3 regions of the Streptomyces sp. NBC_01190 genome follow, and region 1 is predicted to be linked to each of the others. Evidence: predicted binding sites of a transcription regulator. Region 1 holds the regulator's gene; each other region holds the start of a gene.

Region 1 (5,135 bases):
GCCGCCGCTCGGCCTCGGCGGCCTGGGGCAGGGCACCACCTACTTCACCAGCACCTTCGACTTCGGCCCCGGCGACCGGCTGATCCTCTACACCGACGGCGTCAGCGAGGCGCGGAACCGGCACGGCGTCTTCTACCCGCTGGTCGAGCGGGCGGCCCAGTGGGCGGGCGACCACCCGCCGCAGACGCTGCTCAGGGTGATGACCGACGACTTGTTCGCCTATGCGGACGGGGTCTTCGACGACGACATGGCGGTGGTGGCCCTCCAGCGGACGGACTGGGAGGCCGCGATCAGGTAGCCGGCGCCTCCGGTCCGGCGAAGCGCCGCGCGAGCGTCTCCCGCTGGGCCCGCAGAAAGCGGGCGTCCACCACCGCGCCGTGCCCCGGTACGTAGCGGGCGGTCTCGCCGCCGAGGGCGAGCAAGGCGTCCACCGCGGCCGGCCACGCGCCCGGTACCGCGTCCTCGCCGGCCTGCGGCTGGCCCGACTCCTCCACCAGGTCGCCGCAGAACACCACGGTCGGATCGCTCGGGGTCGCGCCGGGCACCACCACCACGAGGTCGTGTCCGGTGTGGCCCGCACCGGGATGCACCAGCCGCACCGGGCGCTCGCCGAGATCGAGGTCGAGCGCGTCGGGCACCGGCCGGTCCAGGCCCGCCAGGGCCCGCGCCGCCCGCTCGGCCTCCAGCGGATCGGTGCCGAGCCCCACCGCGTTCTCCCGCATCGCCTCCCGCCCGCCGCGCAGCACGGCGTCGAGGGAGCTCTGCCCGTACACCTCGGCGGCCGGGAAGGCGGCGGCGCCGAAGACATGGTCGAAGTGTCCATGGGTGAGCACGACGTGCGTCACATCGCGGCCGGTCAGCGCGGCGACCTGGTCCCGCAGCTCAGCGCCCTCGCGCAGCGTGGACCCGGTGTCGATCAGCAGCACCGCGTCCGCCCCGACCACCAGGCCGACCGTCACATCGAGATGGGGCAGCCGCCGACGGGCCACTCCGGGAGCCAGCTGCTCCCACACCGAACTCCCGGCGTCCGGCTCCTCCGCGCTCTCCACAGATTCCACAGATTCCACAGGGGCGACGCTATCGCCGTGACCCTGGGTACGCGCGCCGCGGTACCCACCGGTGCGCGCACCCGCCGATCCGAGCCGCGCGTCCCCCGAGGAGTCCCACGGATGCGCGCGAGCCGGCCCGTGAACCCCCGTCGAGACCCCTGAACGCGCGCCCGGGCCCCCGCATCCGGCCGACATCCGGCCCCACACCGTACGAACTCGGTACCTGGCGAAGCCTTTCCGGAGCCGGTCTTGCCGAGCCCTTGCCGCCTCGCCGTACACTTGCAGCGGGAAAGCTGGCACTCGAAACGGACGAGTGCCAGGCCAGACGGCTCAGGCCACGGCTGGGAGGTGCGCGATGCTGAGTGAACGCCGACTCGAAGTGCTGCGTGCCATCGTTCAGGACTACGTCGGCACCGAGGAGCCGGTCGGTTCCAAGGCGCTGACCGAGCGCCACCAGCTCGGGGTGTCGCCCGCCACCGTGCGCAACGACATGGCCGTGCTGGAGGACGAGGGCTACATCGCCCAGCCGCACACCAGCGCCGGACGGATCCCCACCGACAAGGGCTACCGGCTCTTCGTCGACAAGCTGGCGGGCGTCAAGCCGCTGTCGGGGGCCGAGCGGCGCGCGATCCAGAACTTCCTGGGCGGCGCCGTCGACCTCGACGACGTGGTGGCCCGCACGGTACGGCTGCTGGCCCAGCTCACCCGGCAGGTCGCGGTGGTGCAGTATCCCTCGCTGGTCCGGTCATCGGTCCGGCATGTGGAGCTGCTGTCGCTCGGCCCGACCCGCGTCATGCTGGTGCTGATCACCGACACCGGCCGGGTGGAGCAGCGGCTGATCGACTGCGCCGCCCCGGTCGGCGAGACCCTGCTCGCGGATCTGCGGGCCCGGCTCAACAGCCGGGTGGTCGGCCGCCGCTTCCCCGACGTCCCGCCGCTGGTGCAGGAGCTGCCGGAGAGCTTCGAACCGGACGACCGGCCCACCGTCTCCGGGGTGCTCGCCACCCTCCTCGAAACGCTGGTCGAGGAGAAGGAGGAGCGCATCATGCTCGGCGGCGCGGCGAACCTCACCCGGTTCAACCACGACTTCCCGCTGACGATCCGCCCGGTGCTGGAGGCGCTCGAGGAGCAGATGGTGCTTCTCAAGCTGCTGGGCGAGACCGCCGACGGGGCCATGACGGTCCGTATCGGTCATGAGAACTTTCACGAGGGCCTCAATTCCACGTCCGTGGTGGCGGTCGGCTACGGTTCGGGCGACGAGGCAGTCGCCAAACTCGGCGTGGTCGGACCGACCCGCATGGACTACCCCGGAACGATGGGAGCGGTACGCGCAGTGGCACGTTACGTCGGACAGATCCTGGCGGAGTCGTAAGTGGCCACGGACTACTACGCCGTACTCGGCGTGCGCCGCGACGCCGGACCGGACGAGATCAAGAAGGCATTCCGGCGGCTCGCCCGTGAGCTGCACCCGGATGTCAACCCGGACCCGAAGACACAGGAGCGGTTCAAGGAGATCAACGCCGCTTACGAGGTGCTCTCCGATCCGCAGAAGAAGCAGGTCTACGACCTCGGCGGCGATCCGCTGTCCGCGGCGGGCGGTGGCGGCGGCGCGGCCGGCTTCGGCGCGGGCTTCGGCAACTTCAGCGACATCATGGACGCCTTCTTCGGCCAGTCCCAGCAGCGCGGACCGCGCTCGCGGACCCGCCGCGGCCAGGACGCCATGATCCGGCTGGAGATCGAGCTGGACGAGGCGGCCTTCGGCACCACCAAGGACATCCAGGTCGACACCGCGGTCACCTGCGGCACCTGCAACGGCGAGGGCGCCGCCCCCGGCACCTCCGCGCAGACCTGCGACATGTGCCGCGGCCGGGGCGAGGTCTCCCAGGTCACCCGGTCCTTCCTCGGCCAGGTCATGACGTCGCGGCCGTGCCCGCAGTGCCAGGGCTTCGGCACCGTGGTGCCCACCCCGTGCCCGGAGTGCGCGGGCGACGGCCGGGTCCGCTCCCGCCGCACCCTGACCGTGAAGATCCCCGCGGGCGTCGACAACGGCACCCGGATCCAGCTCGCCGGCGAGGGCGAGGTCGGCCCCGGCGGCGGCCCGGCCGGCGATCTCTACGTGGAGATCCGCGAGATCCCGCACGCGGTCTTCCAGCGCCGAGGCGACGATCTGCACTGCACGGTGACCCTGCCGATGACCGCCGCCGCGCTGGGCACCAAGTGCCCGCTGGAGACGCTGGACGGCATGGAGGAGATCGACATCCGCCCCGGCACCCAGTCCGGCCAGTCGATCCCGCTCCACCAGCGCGGTATCACCCATCTGCGCGGCGGCGGCCGGGGCGACCTCGTGGTGCACGTCGAGGTCATCACGCCCCACAAGCTGGACGCCGACCAGGAGGACCTGATGCGCCGGCTCGCCAAGCTCCGCGGCGAGGAGCGCCCGACCGGCCAGTTCGCGCCGGGCCAGCAGGGTCTCTTCTCCCGCCTGAAGGACGCGTTCAACGGCCGCTGAGCCGGCGGCTGACCCCGCCGATTCGGCCGGTGACCCGCCCCCGTTCACCGGGCCGCCGGTCCGGTGAACGGGGACCCCCTGCCGCGTCGTGGCAGGGGGTCCCCGCGGCGCGTTGTGGCGGGGGTCCCCGCGGCCCCTGACCATGGGCGACCCACCGCGAGCCGGGCGCAAGCGCATGGCACGATGAGGCCATGTCCGCGCCGACCGATCGCTCCACCCACTCCACCCTCTCCTCGTTCTCCGCTCACCCGGTCATCCAGGCCCCGATGGCGGGCGGCGCGTCCAACCCGCAGCTCGCGGCGGCCGTCGGCGCGGCCGGCGGGCTCGGATTCCTCGCGGCCGGATACAAGACGTCCGAGGCGATGTACGAGGAGATCCGCCAGCTCCGCGACCTCAGCTCGCAGCCCTTCGGGGTGAATCTGTTCATGCCGCAGCCCGCCACCGCCGACCGGTCCGCCGTCTCCGTCTACGCCGAGCAGCTGGCCGGCGAGGCCGCCTGGTACGCCACCGCGCTCGGCGACCCCGACCTCGGCGACGACGACGCGTACGAGGCGAAGGTGGCCGTCCTGCTGGAGGACCCGGTCCCGATGGTCAGCTTCACCTTCGGCTGCCCGGAGCGCCCGGTCCTGGACGCCTTCGCCAAGGCCGGTACGTACACGGTGGTCACCGTCACCTCGCCCACCGAGGCGCTCGCCGCCCAGTGGGCCGGCGCGGACGCGGTGTGCGTCCAGGGGGTGGAGGCCGGCGGCCATCAGGGCACCCACCGCGACGATCCGCAGCTCGACCACGGCGGCGTGGGGCTGCTCTCACTGATCCCGCAGGTGCGTGAGACCGTGCAGTTGCCGATCATCGCGGCCGGCGGTCTGATGCGCGGCGGCCAGATCGCCGCCGTGCTGGCCGCGGGCGCGGACGCCGCCGCGCTCGGCACCGCGTTCCTGGTCTGCCCGGAGTCCGGCGCCAACGTGGTGCACAAGCGGGCGGTCACCGACCCGGTCTTCGCCCGCACCGAGGTGACCCGCGCCTTCTCCGGCCGGCCGGCCCGCGGCCTGCTCAACCGCTTCATGCGCGATCACGGCCCCTACGCCCCGCCCGGCTACCCGCAGATCCACCACCTCACCTCGCCGCTGCGCCGGGCCGCCGCCCTGGCCGGCGACGCCCAGGGCATGGCCCTGTGGGCCGGGCAGGGCCACCGGCTCGCCCGTGAGCTGTCGGCCGGCGTCCTCGTCGAGACGCTCGTCGCCGAACTCCACGCCACCCAGGAGGCTCGCTCGTGACCGCCCCGGTCTTCCTCGTGGACCCCGGGCTCCTGGACAGCTCGGGCCCGTCCGGCCGTCTCACCCTGGACGGCCCGGAGGGGCGGCACGCGGTGTCCGTCCGCAGGCTGCGGGAAGGTGAGGAGATCGTGCTCACCGACGGCGCCGGGCGGGGGGCGTACGGGGTGGTGGCCGGTGTGGTCGGCAAGGACGTGCTCAACGTCGAGGTGAGCGCGGTCCGGGACGAGCCGGCACCCGATCCCCGGATCACCGTGGTCCAGGCCCTCCCCAAGGGCGACCGCGGCGAACTCGCCGTCGAGACGA
Region 2 (5,135 bases), 860 kb from region 1:
TTCAGCACGCGCGGGCGGCGGGGGCGCTGACGGTCGGGCTCTCCTGCAACGCCGGGTCGCCGCTGGCGGCTGCCGCGGAGCACGGTATCGAGGTGGTGGTCGGGCCCGAACTGGTGGTGGGGTCGACGCGGTTGAAGTCCGGTACGGCGCAGAAGCTGGTCCTCAACATGCTGTCGACGATCACGATGATTCGGCTCGGTAAGACGTACGGGAGCTTGATGGTTGACGTCCGGGCGTCCAATGAGAAGTTGCGGGCGCGGTCGCGGCGGATTATCTGGCTGGCGACGGGGGCGGGGGACGCGGAGATCGAGGGGGCGCTGGCGGCTGCGGGGGGTGAGGTGAAGCCGGCGATTCTTGCGTTGCTCGGGGGGGTGGACGCCGCTACCGCGGCTCGGTTGCTCGCTGCGGCGGGGGGTCACCTTCGCGCTGCGTTGGCCTCGGCGGCGGCGCGGTAGCGGTTGGGGGTTCGGCGGTGTTCGGGGTGCGGCTCCGTCGTGGCTAAGCGCGCAGTTCCTCGCGCCCCTTTTCGGGGCGGGTCCGTGGTGGTCCGGCTGATCCCCGTCTGCGGGTGCGTCGTGGTTGCTCGCGCAGTTCCTCGCGCCCCTGTAGGGCACCGCCCTACTGCCGCGGCGGCGGAACAGTGCCCCAAAGGGGCGCGGGGAACTGCGCGCACAGCCACGGCGAAGGCGCGCTTCGACCCAACCGGAACCCCCCACCCCGGTAGGGGGCGGCGTCGCGCTTGGCGGTTGGGGAAGCAGGCCAAAAAGGAGCACCCGCAGGCGGGGACGGGGCGGGACGTTGCGGGCGCACGCCGCGGGGCGCCCCACGACGGGGCGGAGGAGAAAGCGGTGCCCCTCCCCGGAGGGGAAGGGCACCGCTTTTCAAGGGTGGAGCGGGGCTTCTGATCCTGCGGATCAGAAGTCCATGTCACCGCCGGGCATGCCACCGGGCGCGGCCGCTGCGGCCTTCTCCGGCTTGTCGGCGATGACCGCCTCCGTCGTGAGGAACAGCGCCGCGATCGACGCCGCGTTCTGCAGCGCGGAGCGGGTGACCTTCGCCGGGTCGATGATGCCCTCGGCGATCATGTCGACGTACTCACCGGTCGCGGCGTTGAGGCCGTGTCCGACGGGCAGGTTCCGCACCTTCTCGACGATGACGCCGCCTTCGAGACCACCGTTGATGGCGATCTGCTTCAGCGGGGCCTCAAGCGCGAGCCGCACCGCGTTGGCGCCGGTCGCCTCGTCGCCTTCGAGCTCCAGCTTGTCGAAGACCGCGGTCGCCTGGAGCAGGGCCACGCCACCACCGGCGACGATGCCCTCCTCGACGGCGGCCTTGGCGTTGCGCACCGCGTCCTCGATGCGGTGCTTGCGCTCCTTCAGCTCGACCTCGGTCGCGGCGCCGGCCTTGATGACGGCCACGCCGCCGGCCAGCTTCGCCAGGCGCTCCTGGAGCTTCTCCCGGTCGTAGTCCGAGTCGCTGTTCTCGATCTCGGCGCGGATCTGGTTGACCCGGCCGGCGACCTGCTCGCTGTCACCGGCGCCGTCGACGATGGTGGTCTCGTCCTTGGTGATGACCACCGTGCGGGCGCGGCCGAGCAGGTCGAGGCCCGCGTTCTCCAGCTTGAGGCCGACCTCCTCGGAGATGACCGTGCCACCGGTGAGGATGGCGATGTCGCCGAGCATGGCCTTGCGGCGGTCGCCGAAGCCCGGGGCCTTGACGGCGACGGACTTGAAGGTGCCGCGGATCTTGTTGACGACCAGGGTGGAGAGCGCCTCGCCCTCGACGTCCTCGGCGATGATCAGCAGCGGCTTGCCGGACTGCATGACCTTCTCCAGCAGCGGCAGCAGGTCCTTCACCGCGGAGATCTTGGAGTTGACGATCAGGATGTACGGGTCGTCGAGCGACGCCTCCATCCGCTCCAGGTCGGTGGCGAAGTAGGCCGAGATGAAGCCCTTGTCGAAGCGCATGCCCTCGGTGAGCTCGAGTTCGAGCCCGAAGGTCTGCGACTCCTCGACGGTGATGACGCCTTCCTTGCCGACCTTGTCCATGGCCTCGGCGATCAGCTCGCCGATCTGGGTGTCGGCGGCGGAGATGGAGGCGGTGGAGGCGATCTGCTCCTTGGTCTCCACGTCCTTGGCCTGCTCCAGCAGGGCGGCGGAGACGGCCTCGACGGCCTTCTCGATGCCGCGCTTGAGGGCCATCGGGTTGGCGCCGGCGGCTACGTTGCGCAGCCCTTCCTTGACCAGGGCCTGGGCGAGAACGGTCGCGGTCGTCGTGCCGTCACCGGCGACGTCGTCGGTCTTCTTCGCGACTTCCTTGACCAGCTCGGCGCCGATCTTCTCGTACGGGTCCTCGAGCTCGATCTCCTTGGCGATGGAGACACCGTCGTTGGTGATCGTGGGGGCGCCCCACTTCTTCTCAAGGACGACGTTCCGGCCCTTGGGGCCGAGAGTGACCTTGACGGCGTCGGCGAGCTGGTTCATCCCGCGCTCGAGTCCGCGCCGCGCCTCCTCGTCGAACGCGATGATCTTAGCCATTGTGAAGTGTCCTCCGCGGACTGGGGGTTCCCCCACCGAGGCAGGGGGCGGTGGATCGGACCGCGTGGCGCCCGCGACGGACGGCCAGCCGGCCGCCGGTTCCTTCCCGACGGCCGAGCGGGCCTCGCCGACCCGGTCCAAGTTGTCACTCTCGCTAGGAGAGTGCTAACGCCAATGATTAGCACTCTCCCCCGGCGAGTGCAAGCTTCCAGGGCTCGTTCACCCCTCCTGGCAGACCCCGTACGAGTGCCGCCGGCACTCGAACACGCAGGTATACACGGAAGGGTCCACACCCTCACCGGGTGCGGACCCTCCCGCGTTCACTGCGTATGTACGTCGCGTCGGTGGCCGAACGCGCCGGGATGTCAGCCTGCCAGCCGGACCATGTCCGCCTGCGGCCCCTTCTGACCCTGCGAGATCTCGAACTCGACTCGCTGGCCTTCTTCGAGGGTGCGGTAGCCGTCCATCTGGATCGCGCTGTAGTGGACGAAAACATCCGCACCACCGTCGACCGCGATGAAGCCGTAGCCCTTCTCCGCGTTGAACCACTTGACGGTGCCCTGAGCCATTCCCAACTCCCCTATTACTGGCCCTATCGCAGCCCCGCACTCCGCGGGCCCGGGTCAGACCTCACCCGCCAGGGTGACCCTTACCAAGAACAGGTGGGAACCCTGGGAGGCGTGCGCCGGAACGCGTCGACCGCGGCTGAATGTATCTGCACGGATGCCCAGTGCAACAGGTCAATTGGACGAGAATTCAGGGTCTGACTCATCGGATATAACATCAGAAGAAATGACAAGGCCGGGCAACTCGGACCGGACATAAAGGGTTAACCGGATAATTCGTTCGTGAATTTGGCGATAAATCGCCGGACGGTGAAGGCCGTGTGGAGACTTGACGCGGGAAACTGTACAACCTTTCAACTATCTCCCCGCACCGACAGCCGCCGGCCGGAATCCCGGTAGGGTCCCGACAACACCCCGCCGCACAGCGGCGGCCCGGTAACAAAAACAGCGCCCCGATCACCGCAATGGGTGACCGGGGCACCGAAAGCCGAACAGCCTCGGAGCTTCCTCCAAAGCCGCGCCCGGCGGGTTCAGCCGCCGGCGACGGCGGGAATGATCGAGACACTGGCGCCGTCCGGCACCGCGGTCTCCAGGCCTTCGGAAAAACGCACATCGTCGTCGTTCACATAAACGTTCACGAAGCGGCGCAGCTTTCCGCTGTCGTCGAGCACCCGCGCCGAAATACCGGTGTGCAGCGCTTCGAGCGATCCGATCACCTCGGCCAGCGTCGAGCCCTCGGCCGACACCTCCGCCTTGCCGCCGGTGTAGGTACGCAGGATGGTCGGGATTCGAACAGAAGCAGTCATGCGAGGCCAGCCTCTCGGAACGCGGCGACGGTGGGACGGATGATCGCGGTGGGACCGGTGGTCGGCGCCACCGCGTCCAGGGTCTTCAGCCCGTCGCCGGTGTTCAGCACGACGGTCTCGGCGGCCGGGTCGAGCTGCCCGGTCTCGATCAGCTTGCGCAGCACACCGACGGTCACCCCGCCCGCGGTCTCGCCGAAGATGCCCTCGGTCCTGGCCAGCAGCTTGATCGCGGCGACGATCTGCTCGTCGTTCACGTCCTCCACCGCGCCGCCGGTGCGCCGGGTGACGTCCAGGACGTACGGGCCGTCGGCCGGGTTGCCGATCGCCAGCGACTTGGCGATGGTGTCCGGCTTCACCGGCCGGACCACGTCCTTTCCGGCCTTGAAGGCCGCCGAGACCGGGGAGCAGCCCTCGGCCTGGGCCCCGTAGATCCTGTAGGGCTTCTCCTCGACCAGGCCGAGCTTGATCAGCTCCTGGAGGCCCTTGTCGATCTTGGTGAGCTGGGAGCCGGAGGCGATCGGGATGACCAGGTTGTCCGGCAGCCGCCAGCCGAGCTGCTCGGCGATCTCGTAGGCCAGCGTCTTGGAGCCCTCGCCGTAGTACGGGCGCAGATTGACGTTGACGAAGCCCCAGCCCTCGCCGATCGGGTCGCCGATCAGCTCGGAACAGAACCGGTTCACATCGTCGTACGAGCCCTCGATGCCGACCAGCTCGCCGCCGTAGACCGCGGCCATGACGACCTTGCCGGCCTCCAGGTCGTGCGGGATGAACACGCACGAGCGCAGGCCCGCGCGGGCCGCGGCGGCGCCCACCGCGCCGGCCAGGTTGCCGGTGGAGGAGCAGGACAGGGTGGTCAGCCCGAAGGTGCGGGCGGCTTCGAGGGCGATGGCGACGACCCGGTCCTTGAAGGAGTGCGTCGGGTTGCCGGAGTCGTCCTTGACGTACAGACCGCCGGTGATGCCCAGCTCGCGGGCGAGGTTGTCGGCCTTGACGAGCTTGGTCCAGCCGGGGGCGAGGTTGGGGTGCTCCGCGACATCGGCGGCCACCGGGAGCAGCGGGGCGTACCGCCAGATGCTGGTGGGGCCGGCCTCGATCCGGCGGCGCAGGGCTTCCGGGTCGCCGAGCGGGAGGTCGTAGGCGACTTCGAGCGGCCCGAAACACTCCTCGCAGGCGAAGATGGGGCTCAGCGGGAAGCGGGTGCCGCATTCCCGGCAGCTCAGTGCGGC
Region 3 (5,135 bases), 2.8 Mb from region 1:
ACTGCTGCCGCTGCTGGTCGAGGTGGCCGCCTTCCCGGCCCGGGAAAGGGAGGAGATCCGTCGCCGTATCGCCCGCCCCGGCCCCCCGTCTACGCTGCCCGCATGACGACTTCACTCATCACCGGTGCGACGTCCGGCCTCGGCGCGGCCTTCGCCCGGCGGCTCGCGGCCGACGGCCACCGCCTGGTGCTGGTCGCCCGCGACGAGGACCGGCTGGCGCGCGGCGCCAAGGAACTCGGCGCCCGGTACAACTCGTCGGTGGAGACGCTCTCCGCCGACCTCGCCACGGAGGCCGGGATCGCCGCCGTCGAGGCCCGGTTGGGCGACCCGGCGCGCCGGGTGCACGTGCTGGTCAACAGCGCGGGCTTCGGCATCCGGGGCAGCTTCCTCGACGCGCCGGTCACCGATGAGATCCGGCTGCTGAGGGTCCACTGCGAGGCGGTGCTGCGGCTCACCGCGGCCGCCGTGCCCTCGATGCGCGAGCGGCGGCACGGCTTCGTCATCAACGTGGCCTCCACCGCGGCCTTCATGCCCCGCGGCACCTATGGCGCGAGCAAGGCGTGGGTCGTCAGCTTCACCGAGGGCATCGCCCAGGAGCTGCGCGGCTCCGGCGTCCGCTTCCTGGCCCTCTGCCCGGGCCTGACCCGCACCGAGTTCCACGACCGGGCCGGCATGGACTCCACCCGCGTCCCCTCCTGGGCCTGGCTCAACCCCCACCGCGTCGTCGCCACCGCTCTCCGCGACCTGGCCCGCGGCCGCACCCTCAGCATCCCCGACCCCCGCTACAAACTCGCCGTCGCCCTGGCCCGCCACACCCCCACCCCCCTCCTCACCGCCGCCACCCGCAACTACGACCCCAAGCCCTGACCCCCCGGCCAAGCCCCCCGATCGGCCAGAATGGGCGCGGCCCGGCGCCCTCATAGGGGAGGGCGGCCGGGCCGGGCGAGGTGGGGCTTGGTGCGAGGGGTGGGTCAGTGGGAGTGGCCGTGGCCGCCGTGGCCGGCGTCCGCGGGCTCCTCTTCCTTCTTCTCGACGACCAGGGTCTCGGTCGTGAGCAGCAGGGAGGCGATCGACGCCGCGTTCTCCAGGGCGGAGCGGGTGACCTTGACCGGGTCGATGACGCCGGCCTTGACCAGGTCGCCGTACTCGCCGGTGGCCGCGTTGAAGCCGTGGCCCTTGTCCAGGTCGGCGACCTTCGCGGTGATCACGTAGCCCTCGAGGCCCGCGTTCTCGGCGATCCAGCGCAGCGGCTCGACGGCGGCGCGGCGGACGACCGCGACACCGGTGGCCTCGTCACCGGTCTTGCCGAGGTTGTCGGCGAGCACCTTGACCGCGTGGACCAGGGCGGAGCCACCGCCGGAGACGATGCCCTCCTCGACGGCCGCGCGAGTCGCGGAGATCGCGTCCTCGAGACGGTGCTTCTTCTCCTTGAGCTCGACCTCGGTGGCCGCGCCGACCTTGATCACGCAGACCCCGCCGGCCAGCTTGGCCAGCCGCTCCTGGAGCTTCTCGCGGTCCCAGTCGGAGTCGGTGGTGCCGATCTCCGCCTTGATCTGGTTGACGCGGGCGTCGATCTCGGACTTGTCACCGGCGCCGTCGACGATGGTGGTGTCGTCCTTGGTGACGGTGACCCGGCGGGCGCTGCCCAGCAGGTCCAGACCGGCCTGGTCCAGCTTGAGACCGACCTCCTCGGCGATGACGGTCGCACCGGTGAGGGTGGCGATGTCGCCGAGCATGGCCTTGCGGCGGTCACCGAAGCCCGGGGCCTTGACCGCGACGGCGTTGAACGTGCCGCGGATCTTGTTGACGACCAGGGTGGAGAGCGCCTCGCCCTCGACGTCCTCGGCGATGATCAGCAGCGGCTTGGAGCCACCGGCCTGGATGACCTTCTCCAGCAGCGGCAGCATGTCCTGGATCGAGGCGATCTTGCCCTGGTGGATGAGGATGTACGGGTCGTCGAGGACGGCCTCCATCCGCTCCTGGTCGGTGACGAAGTACGGCGAGAGGTAGCCCTTGTCGAAGGCCATGCCCTCGGTGAACTCCAGCTCCAGGCCGAAGGTGTTGGACTCCTCGACGGTGATCACACCGTCCTTGCCGACCTTGTCCATCGCCTCGGCGATGAGCTCGCCGACCTGCTTGTCCTGGGCGGACAGCGCGGCGACCGCGGCGATGTCCTCCTTGCCCTCGATCGCGCGGGCGGAGGCGAGCAGCTCGTCGGAGACGGCCTTGACGGCGGCGTCGATGCCCTTCTTCAGGGCGGCCGGGGAAGCGCCCGCGGCGACGTTGCGCAGGCCTTCGCGGACCAGCGCCTGGGCCAGCACGGTCGCGGTGGTGGTGCCGTCACCCGCGATGTCGTTGGTCTTGGTCGCCACCTCCTTGACGAGCTGCGCGCCCAGGTTCTCGTACGGGTCGTCCAGCTCGACCTCGCGGGCGATGGTGACACCGTCGTTGGTGATGGTCGGGGCGCCGAACTTCTTGTCGATGACGACATTGCGGCCCTTGGGACCGATGGTCACCTTCACGGTGTCGGCGAGCTTGTTGACGCCGCGCTCAAGGGCGCGACGGGCGTCCTCGTCGAACTTCAGGATCTTGGGCATGCCTGGGAACTACCTCGTCTACTCGTCAGTCAGGTGTCGTCGTCTGTCATCGGCAGGACGGTCAACGAAACCGCCCCGGGGCCCCCGGCCTGTAGGACACGGAGAACCCGGGGCGGGATCACGGCTGTGCGGTGAAGCCGGAAGACTTACTTCTCGACGATCGCGAGGACGTCGCGCGCCGAGAGGACGAGGTACTCCTCGCCGTTGTACTTCACCTCGGTGCCGCCGTACTTGCTGTAGAGCACGACGTCTCCGACGGTGACGTCGAGCGGCAGCCGGTTGCCGTCCTCGAAGCGGCCCGGGCCCACAGCCAGGACGACGCCCTCCTGGGGCTTCTCCTTGGCGGTGTCCGGAATGACCAGGCCGGAGGCCGTGGTCTGCTCTGCATCGAGCGGCTGGACCACAATGCGGTCCTCAAGCGGCTTGATGGCAACCTTGGTGCTGGCGGTCGTCACGATCCGACCTCCCCCTTCAAAGGGCTCACGGGAGTGTCTGTCTGGGTCGGCGACCTGGTAGGCCCGTCGTCGCGGGTGCCGGACCTGCCCGTCGCTGAGTTCTGGCACTCAGCGGTGCCGAGTGCCAGACCCGAGACTAGGACGGCTCTTAGCACTCGGTCAAGCGGAGTGCCAGCGACATGGGCCGGACGGGTGGCGATCGGGACTCCGCCGGCTCACCGACAATGGTCCGGTGGACCCCGAAACCTTCCGTGCGCTGCTCACCGCCGACGGCCAGGCACTGCTCACCGCGCTGCGCGAGCACGACCACGCCGACGACCTCGCCGTGGCCACCCGGCTGCGCCGGACGTACGACGCCGGGCTGGTCTCGGCGGCGCTCGGGCAGGCCCGGCTGCGGCAGCGGGCGGTGGCGAAGTTCGGCGCGGCCGACGCCCACCGGATGTACTTCACGCCGGACGGCGTCGAGCAGGCCACCCGGGCCACCGTCGCCGCCCACCGGGCCGGGCGCTTCCGGGCGCTGGGCGTGGGCCGGCTGGCCGATCTGTGCGGCGGCGTCGGCGGCGACGCGATCGCGCTGGCCCGGGCCGGCATCGAGGTGCTCGCGGTGGACCGCGACCCGCTCACCTGCGCGGTGGCCGGCGCCAACGCCGAGGCGCTCGGGCTCGCCGACCGGATCGAGGTGCGGTGCGCCGACGTGACCGGGATCGACCCGGGCCCTTACGACGCGGTGTTCGTCGACCCGGCGCGCCGCACCGGACGCGGCAGGACCTTCGACCCCGAGGCGTACTCGCCACCGCTCTCCTGGGCGCTGACAGCGGCCCGTACGGTGCCCTTCGCCGCGGTGAAGGTGGCGCCCGGCATCCCGCACGAGGCGGTGCCGAAGGACGCCGAGGCGGAGTGGGTCTCCGACCGCGGTGACGTGAAGGAGGCGGCGCTCTGGTTCGGCACCGAGCCCGGCGCCGTACGCGCCACCCTGCTGCCCTCAGGGGCCACGCTGCGGGCCGCCGCGATGCCTCAGGACCCGCCGCCGGTACGGCCGGTGGGCCGCTTCCTCTACGAGCCGGACGGCGCGGTCATCCGCGCCCACCTCGTCGCCGCGGTGGCGGCGGAACTGGGCGGCGGGCTGATCGACCCCACCATCGCCTACGTGACCGCGGACGAGCCGCGGCCCACCCCGTACGCCGCCGGGTACGAGATCGGCGACGTGCTGCCCTTCAACCTCAAGCGGCTCAAGGCGCTGCTGCGGGAGCGGGAGGTGGGCACGCTGACGGTCAAGAAGCGCGGCTCCGCGGTGGAGCCGGAGGAGGTGCGGCGCCGGGTGAAGCCGCGGGGGCCGAACGCGGCGACGGTGTTCCTGACCCGGGTGGCGGGGGCGCCGGCCATGCTCATCGGGCAGCCGCTGAAGGGCGATTGAGGCCCTCGACGGCCCGGTCCACGACTCGGTCGGGGGCCCGACCGACGACTCGATTGACGGTCCATCAGTGGACGCCGATCCCCTGGCACCGCGCTCGACCGGCCGTCAGTTCTTCACCGACACCGAGACGAAGCGCCAGCGGTGCACCTGACGGCGGACCAACTCAGCCGGTGGGTCCGGCAGTTCCGGCACCTGGTCGTCGTACGGCTCCTCCCACCAACTGATCACCAGCACCCGGTCGCCCGGCGCGGTGAGGAACTCCAGCCGCCGGGGGACGGCGGCCAGTTCCTGCTCCCGCGCCCAGTCGAGGAGTCGGGGTCCACATCCCTCGGCGGCCGCGGCTTCCCACATCAGGGTGACGGTCATCCGTAGAGGTTGTCCTTGCTCAACTCGTGTACGTGGCCGTGGTGGTGAGCGACCGGCTGCCCCGGGGCGGCCGGCACCGTACGCAGGGCGGTCCGCCGGCCCCCGCCGGGCCCGGACGCCTCGCCGCGCTCATGGGTATGCCCCGGCACGGAGACCTCGGTGACGGGCAGTGAGGAGTCGGCCGGCAGGTCGAGCGTCGAGGCGGGACGGCCCCTGGCCACCATCTCGGCGCCCAGCGCGGCGACCATGGCGCCGTTGTCCGTGCACAGCCCGGGACGCGGCACCCGCAGCCGGATACCGGCG

The links. Region 1 encodes HrcA, which represses chaperone genes, less so after heat shock. Its sites were predicted from a motif close to TTNGCACTCNGNNNNNCNGAGTGCNAA; they were not measured.
Region 2: groL (chaperonin GroEL) is a predicted target of HrcA. The motif match lies at 2,680-2,706, and genes of this name have one in related genera.
Region 3: groES (co-chaperone GroES) is a predicted target of HrcA. The motif match lies at 3,201-3,227, and genes of this name have one in related genera.

The regions. Positions count from the first base shown of each region.
Region 1 covers NZ_CP108580.1:2,336,733-2,341,867, reverse strand. Annotated here, with positions in the region: gene OG519_RS09860 (PP2C family protein-serine/threonine phosphatase) at 1-298, shown strand, start outside; gene OG519_RS09855 (MBL fold metallo-hydrolase) at 291-1,067, opposite strand; gene hrcA (heat-inducible transcriptional repressor HrcA) at 1,405-2,421, shown strand; gene dnaJ (molecular chaperone DnaJ) at 2,422-3,558, shown strand; gene OG519_RS09840 (nitronate monooxygenase) at 3,750-4,832, shown strand; gene OG519_RS09835 (16S rRNA (uracil(1498)-N(3))-methyltransferase) at 4,829-5,135, shown strand, end outside.
Region 2 covers NZ_CP108580.1:3,196,492-3,201,626, forward strand. Annotated here, with positions in the region: gene murQ (N-acetylmuramic acid 6-phosphate etherase) at 1-455, shown strand, start outside; gene groL (chaperonin GroEL) at 915-2,537, opposite strand; gene OG519_RS13280 (cold-shock protein) at 2,903-3,106, opposite strand; gene OG519_RS13285 (MoaD/ThiS family protein) at 3,634-3,909, opposite strand; gene thrC (threonine synthase) at 3,906-5,135, opposite strand, start outside.
Region 3 covers NZ_CP108580.1:5,109,381-5,114,515, reverse strand. Annotated here, with positions in the region: gene OG519_RS21525 (MOSC domain-containing protein) at 1-106, shown strand, start outside; gene OG519_RS21520 (SDR family NAD(P)-dependent oxidoreductase) at 103-867, shown strand; gene groL (chaperonin GroEL) at 972-2,597, opposite strand; gene groES (co-chaperone GroES) at 2,744-3,052, opposite strand; gene OG519_RS21505 (THUMP-like domain-containing protein) at 3,285-4,466, shown strand; gene OG519_RS21500 (hypothetical protein) at 4,572-4,832, opposite strand; gene tsaD (tRNA (adenosine(37)-N6)-threonylcarbamoyltransferase complex transferase subunit TsaD) at 4,829-5,135, opposite strand, start outside.